DNA from 3 places in the Veillonella montpellierensis genome. Region 3 is predicted to be linked to each of the others. Evidence: riboswitches for the same ligand, from Rfam matches in the RefSeq annotation. Region 3 holds a riboswitch; each other region holds the start of a gene.
The links. Region 3 has a riboswitch for thiamine pyrophosphate ahead of thiD (bifunctional hydroxymethylpyrimidine kinase/phosphomethylpyrimidine kinase). Riboswitches for the same ligand answer to the same signal wherever they lie in the genome.
Positions count from the first base shown of each region.

Region 1: it holds a riboswitch for thiamine pyrophosphate, as region 3 does, so the genes downstream of both, thiS (sulfur carrier protein ThiS) here and thiD (bifunctional hydroxymethylpyrimidine kinase/phosphomethylpyrimidine kinase) in region 3, are expected to answer to the same signal.
Region 2: it holds a riboswitch for thiamine pyrophosphate, as region 3 does, so the genes downstream of both, thiC (phosphomethylpyrimidine synthase ThiC) here and thiD (bifunctional hydroxymethylpyrimidine kinase/phosphomethylpyrimidine kinase) in region 3, are expected to answer to the same signal.

Region 1 covers NZ_CAMUMS010000005.1:70,367-72,633, forward strand. Annotated here, with positions in the region: gene nrdG (anaerobic ribonucleoside-triphosphate reductase activating protein) at 1-506, shown strand, start outside; TPP riboswitch at 795-900, shown strand; gene thiS (sulfur carrier protein ThiS) at 1,118-1,363, shown strand; gene thiF (sulfur carrier protein ThiS adenylyltransferase ThiF) at 1,406-1,975, shown strand; gene P6940_RS03695 (thiazole synthase) at 2,001-2,267, shown strand, end outside.
Region 2 covers NZ_CAMUMS010000001.1:30,721-32,987, reverse strand. Annotated here, with positions in the region: gene thiC (phosphomethylpyrimidine synthase ThiC) at 1-1,028, opposite strand, end outside; TPP riboswitch at 1,123-1,230, opposite strand; gene pflA (pyruvate formate-lyase-activating protein) at 1,308-2,072, opposite strand; gene pflB (formate C-acetyltransferase) at 2,210-2,267, opposite strand, start outside.
Region 3 covers NZ_CAMUMS010000013.1:22,709-24,975, reverse strand. Annotated here, with positions in the region: gene thiD (bifunctional hydroxymethylpyrimidine kinase/phosphomethylpyrimidine kinase) at 1-1,087, opposite strand, end outside; TPP riboswitch at 1,370-1,476, opposite strand; gene P6940_RS07300 (diacylglycerol/lipid kinase family protein) at 1,850-2,267, opposite strand, start outside.

The DNA of each region.
Region 1 (2,267 bases), on a different contig from region 3:
GATATGGACAAATACGAAAGTATGATATAGCTAATGGAATAGGGATTCGTACGTCTGTATTTGTAACTGGTTGTACTCATAAATGTTATAATTGTTTTAATGAGTCATATCAAGATTTTACTGCAGGTGCAGAATGGACGGATACAGAAACACAGCAAGTTATTGACTATATAAAGGATGAAAATATTCGCGGACTTACATTACTTGGGGGAGAACCTTTTCAAAATGTTGATGGATTGGTAGAATTGGTAACTAATGTACGAGCGGCAATACCGGATAAAGACATTTGGGCGTATTCTGGTTATACATTTGAAGAAATTATGGCGTGCCCTCATAAATATAGATTATTAGTATTGTGCGATGTATTAGTTGACGGATTATTTGTAGATGCATTAAAAGATCCATCGTTGCCATTTAGAGGATCATCAAATCAACGAATTATTGATATACAAAAAAGTTTAAAAGCTTCTAAGCCTGTTTTATTAGATATAGAAGAAGCTCTGTAATGGTATAATAATTTCCTAGTAATAGTAAAAGGCTATGAGGATAGGTAAAAAATTGATGCGCCGTAGGCTATTCATATCAATAGGATAGTATGTTTTAGTAGATGTTAGTTTTTAGACAGTTTGATAGATGTTATGAAATATGAGAAATAATTTTCTATAATAATTAGTTCTTATATAGGGGTCTTATAGATTTATATCGTCAATGTTTGACTACTATAGAATTGATCGTTATAAAATAGTAAATTCCTATTGATAAATTTGAAAATTTTAGTATAATGAAAATATAATTATATATGAAAAGGGAGCTAACACTGGTTGGCTGAGAGTAAACGAATGTTTTGACCTAGAACCTGATTTGGATAATGCCAACGTAGGGATGCATAATAGAGAACAGGGATACTACATTGGTGTTCCTGTATTTTAATTATAGTGAATATTATAGTATAGTTTATTACTAATTAATTAAATAGATATGATTAGACTGCTAAGGCACGAAGGGGCATACCACCACGGGTATGATTTCTTGGTGTCTTTTTTAGTAACTGATTTGTATTGGTACATACTATATAGAATAGACATATACAATAATATATAGGACAGAGGTGATATGTATGAAAGATGAGTGTACACTTAGGATTAATGGACAGATGTATTCGTACTCTATATTATTGGAGCAACTTGGATATGATCAAGAAAAATCAATAACATTAGAACAGCTAATTATAGGACTAGGATATCGTTTAGAACGAGTAGCGGTTGAATATAATGGAAATATTGTTAAGCGCGATGTATGGAATCATACATTAGTCGTAGCTGGATCCATTATAGAAATTGTATCGTTTGTTGGTGGCGGCTAATGCACAGTAGAGAGTAGTATTGTCGTTTTAGAGAGGGTATATATGGAAAATACATTAAGTCATAAGCGGGTGACAATCATAGGCGTTGGTGGAATTGGATCTCATGTAGCGGTAGCTTTGTGTCGTGCTGGAGTGGGAACCTTACGGTTAATTGACCGAGATGCGGTAGATGTGAGTAATTTAGGAAGACAATGTTATACGCATGCAGACGTTGGGATTGATAAAGTAATAGCTTTAAAAGCGTATTTAGAACAGGTTAATCCTAATGTACACATTGAGGTTGAATCACGGTGGGTAAGTCAAGATACGATAGGAGATATTTTAGAGAAAGAACAATTTATTATAGAGGCAGTTGATAAGGCGACTACGAAAGCGTGGCTTACAGAGGAGATTTTGCAGTTACCTAATCTTATTTGTTTGATCGGATGTTCTGGCATGGCCGGCTGGGGTGATAGTAATGATATCCTGTGTAGACAGTTCCGTCATAATTGGTATGTGTGTGGAGACTTTCAAAGTGATATTGATGAATTGGGAAAAATTACCGCAGCTCGTGTTATGGTATGTGCCGGGCATATGGCGAATAAAATGATACAGTGTTTGAGTAATAGTTAGTAATATATAATAAGGAGACATAATAATGGATACATGGACATTAGGAAATCATACATTTACATCGCGGTTTATTTTAGGATCAGGTAAGTTTTCTTTACCTTTAATTCAGGCAGCAATCAATGAAGCTCATGCAGAAATTGTTACATTGGCATTGCGACGTGCCGTAGGTGGAAAGATAGAAAATATATTGGATTATATTCCTAATACGGTTAGTTTATTACCTAATACGAGTGGTGCTAGAACAGCAGAAGAAGCAGTTCGCATTGCTAAATTATCAAGAGAATGTGGTTGT
Region 2 (2,267 bases), on a different contig from region 3:
ACATCGTCTACATTAGGTAATGCTAAATGTTCTGCTGGCGTTACATAACATAAAAATGCAGCTCCATTCATAGCAGCTACTGCACCTCCGATAGCCGCTGTAATATGGTCATAGCCAGGTGCAATATCAGTAACTAATGGCCCTAATACATAAAATGGAGCCCCCATACAAATAGTTTGTTGAACTTGCATATTTGCCGCTACTTGATTCAATGGCACATGTCCTGGTCCTTCAACAATAACTTGTACATTATGTGCCCAAGCACGTTTTGTCAATTCCCCTAGTCTTACCAATTCTTCAATTTGACACACATCAGTGGCATCTGCCAAGCATCCAGGACGACATGCATCACCTAAGGATATTGTCATATCATATTCTTCACAAATATCTAAAATATCATCAAAGTATTCATAAAATGGATTTTCTTTTCCCGTCATACTCATCCAAGCAAACACTAAACTACCACCACGACTTACAATATTCATTTTGCGTTTGTGCTTGCGAATTTGTTCAATTGTTTTACGCGTGATTCCACAGTGCAATGTAACAAAATCTACACCATTTTCTGCATGAAGTCGTACTACATCAATAAAATCTTTTGCGGTTAATTCAGCCAAATCTTTTTGATGATGAATGACACTATCATAAATAGGCACTGTACCAATCATGGCAGGGCATTCTGTTGTTAATTTAACACGAAAAGGCTCTGTATTACCATGACTAGATAGATCCATAATGGATTCTGCCCCTAACTCTACGGCTTTCATTACTTTTTGCATTTCAATATCATAATCTTTGCAATCGCGAGATACACCTAGATTAACATTAATTTTAGTGCGAAGCATACTACCAATACCTTCTGGATCCAACGAAGTATGATTCTTATTAGCACAGATAACAACTTTGCCTTCTGCTACTAATTGACGAATTTCTTCTACAGGACGAAATTCTTTACGGGCTACTATTTTCATTTGTTCTGTAATAATCCCTTTACGTGCTGCATCCATCTGTGTTGTGTATGAATTCATTTCATTACCTCCTAAAATTTACACTTGTTATCACATGGGTAACGATTAGTTAATCTAAATAAAAACGAGATACCATCTATAGGTATCTCGCATTATTTATAACTAGAAGCTTTTCCTACGTTGGCATTATCCAAATCAGGTCAAGGGTCTAAACCAATCAGTTTACTCTCAGCCGACTTCAGTCAGCTCCCCATCTTTATTATTTTTTTCAGTATACCACACTTTATAAAATTTTAATAGTTTTTTATAACAACAATGAACACTTACTATCTTTTCAGGTTACTTCTTATATCTGCTTACTTTTAATATACGTTCCGCTGTATCAATCTGTTCTTGTGTTGGTGGTTCAACATTTTCTAACGTATATGGTATTCCTAATCGTTCCCATTCATGAATTGCCATAGCATGATATGGCAAGACTTCTACTCGTTCCACTGTATGTAATGTATCTATAAATTCTGCTAACCGTGTTAATCCCTCAATGTCGGTCGTTATGCCTGGCACCAGCACATGACGAATCCACATGGCTTTACCTTTATCTGACAAATACGTAGCCATTTCTAAAATATTTGTGTTCGCTTGTGCTGTCAATTTCTTATGGCGTTCATTATCTATTTCTTTTATATCTAATAAGAACAAATCTGTTAAGTCACATAATGTTTCAAACTTGGAAAAAAATGGCTCATCCCACGTAAAGGGATTTCCCGATGTATCAAGACAAGTATGAATGCCTTTCTTTTTAGCCAATGTAAATAATGCAATGACAAAATCAATTTGCAATAAAGCCTCTCCACCACTCACAGTAATCCCGCCGCCATTTTGCCAGTACGCTTTATACCGTAATGCTTGTTGAAATACATCCTCTGGCGTTCTCCATTGTGCATTTCTATTATCAAATTGCCACGTTTCTGGATTGTGGCAATATCGGCAACGCATGGCACAACCTTGTAAAAATACAATAAATCGTAATCCTGGCCCGTCTACAGCGCCAAATGATTCTGTAGCATTTACTAACCCTTCTATTTCTCTTTGTGTATCTCCCATAGAACCACCTCCTTTTACAATACATAAATAGCCCTGGCGCAAAGCACAGGGCTACTATGTAATTATACTACACACTATATGCTAGTATCCTATAGAAATCAAAATCACATAGTCCTAGTCAAATGTGCCTTCATTCATTACATTCTTTCATGGAATGTTCTGGAAATAACATCCAACTGTTGTTCGCGAGTTAAA
Region 3 (2,267 bases):
TGTGAGATAATGTTTCTGCTTCCGGTATATTAGGCGTTACTAGGGTGGCTAGCGGTAATAATGTATTGACCAAAGTTTCGATAGCATCCTCGTCAATTAATCGAGCACTACTAGTAGCAATCATCACGGGATCTACGACAATATTAGTGGCTTTATAATGTCGTAATTTTTCAGCAATGACTGTAATTAGCTCCTTGTTAGATAGCATGCCAGTTTTTATAGCTTTTGGTGGAATGTCTGTAAAAATAGCATCTAATTGAGCCGCCATAAAATCGGGCGTCACATTAGAAATCGCACTTACCCCCATCGTATTTTGTGCGGTGAGAGACGTGATGGCGCTCATACCATATACGTGATGAGCTAGCATAGTCTTAAGATCGGCTTGTATACCTGCACCACCACTACAATCACTACCAGCAATGGTGAGAGCTGTTACGGTGTCTACTAACCGATGTGCTATTGTGGCTACTTGACGCGTTTTTGTATACACCTCATCTATAGTGCTAGAACTGTTAAAAATAGCACCAATCATAGCAAAACCGGCCATACCACGCCCATCTAAGAGGGACATGTTGTCTTTTGTAATACCGCCAATCGCTACTACGGGAATAGGCACAGCACGACAAATCGATTCGAATATATCATGACTTATACGGGTAGTATCTTTCTTGGTATCTGTAGCAAATACTGCACCGGATCCAATATAATCAGCACCCTCTTCATAGGCTAATTCGGCTTGTGCGATTGTTTTGGCAGTAACGCCAATAATAGCATTATCGCCGAGAATGTAGCGCGCTTCACGTAAAGGCATGTCATCTTGTCCAATGTGTACACCATCTGCTTGTATTTCTTTAGCTAGTGCTACATTGTCATCAATTATGAAGGGCACTTTATATTGACGGCATAGAGCTTGTACTTGTAATGCTTCCTCTTTTACTTGTGATAGAGGGATTTCTTTACGTCGTAATTGAATCATAGTTGCACCACCACGAATGGCTGCTTCTACTTGATTGAGTAAAGCACTACCTGTCGGTTCGTGGGGAGGTGTAATTGCATACACCGTTAGGTGAGAACGTGTTAGTTTCATAATCGGTTATATGATACATAGATGTATCATAGGCTCCTTTCTATACTACAAATAATAGGTGAATGAATGCCCATACTAGCACTAAGCTCCTGGCCTATAAGGGTGGTGTACGCTTACGGTTATAGGATAGGTAGTTAATGTAGAAAGACATATAGAAGAGAGAAATATAAAAAAGGAAACCTAGTAGGTTTCCTTTTTATAAATACGGCATGGGTATGACTTGATATGTACTGCCGTCATATAGCATACAATGTATATCATCGTCAGTATATGTTGTCGCCGTATATAGTTCTAGTATATCCCTACGTTGGCATTATCCAAATCAGGTTATGGGTTAAAGCGAGTAGCTTACTCTCAGCCCGAACATTCGAGCACCCCGTTGTCTAATTTACATATCATAGTTTATTACTATGATATAGTTAATTTTATCATAAAATATGGGAAAATTAAACTGTTGATACCTATGTAATCGAAAGAGTTATCTGGAGTAGTTAACATATGTGACACAGAATCCGAATGATGTATGTAAACAGTACTCTTCTATATATTTATTAGGTAATGTAAATACCAATACTTTTTGGGCTATGATAGTATATCTACTGCATATTGTACTATGCTTACAAGCATTATGAGTTGTGAACGTTCTTTTGTAAAATCGTTTTCCATCAACCTTGTGACATCATTCTAAAATAGGATAGATTATGTGTTAGAAGAATACATAGTCTAGTAGGCATTTAATATATGCTAAGTCTAGTGAGATTTTTATATTTTAGGTAACAAATTAGCTGGATTCGGCAATAAACTAGCCTTTTTTTTGTATTTATGATGTTGATCCGGTACATAGACACGCAAGAATTTTGGCAATACTTCTAATTCAACAGGCATATCGGGACCTCGGTCGCCATCCATATTGGTAGGGAGATCATTGACTTCATTTAATAATTGGATATGCGCTTTTTTGACGGTTATAATATCTACATACCGGGAATTATAAATACTACCACTGATAACCAATGGAAATATACGGAGAATATCAAGAATAAAGTATTCTTTAAAAATAATAATGCGCATAAAGCCATCATCAACGGTGGCGGTAGGCATAAATTTTTCAAAACTGGATACACAATTCGTCAATAGGGCTAACACCAATGGTGATTTGACTACAAAGTCTTTGTCTTCT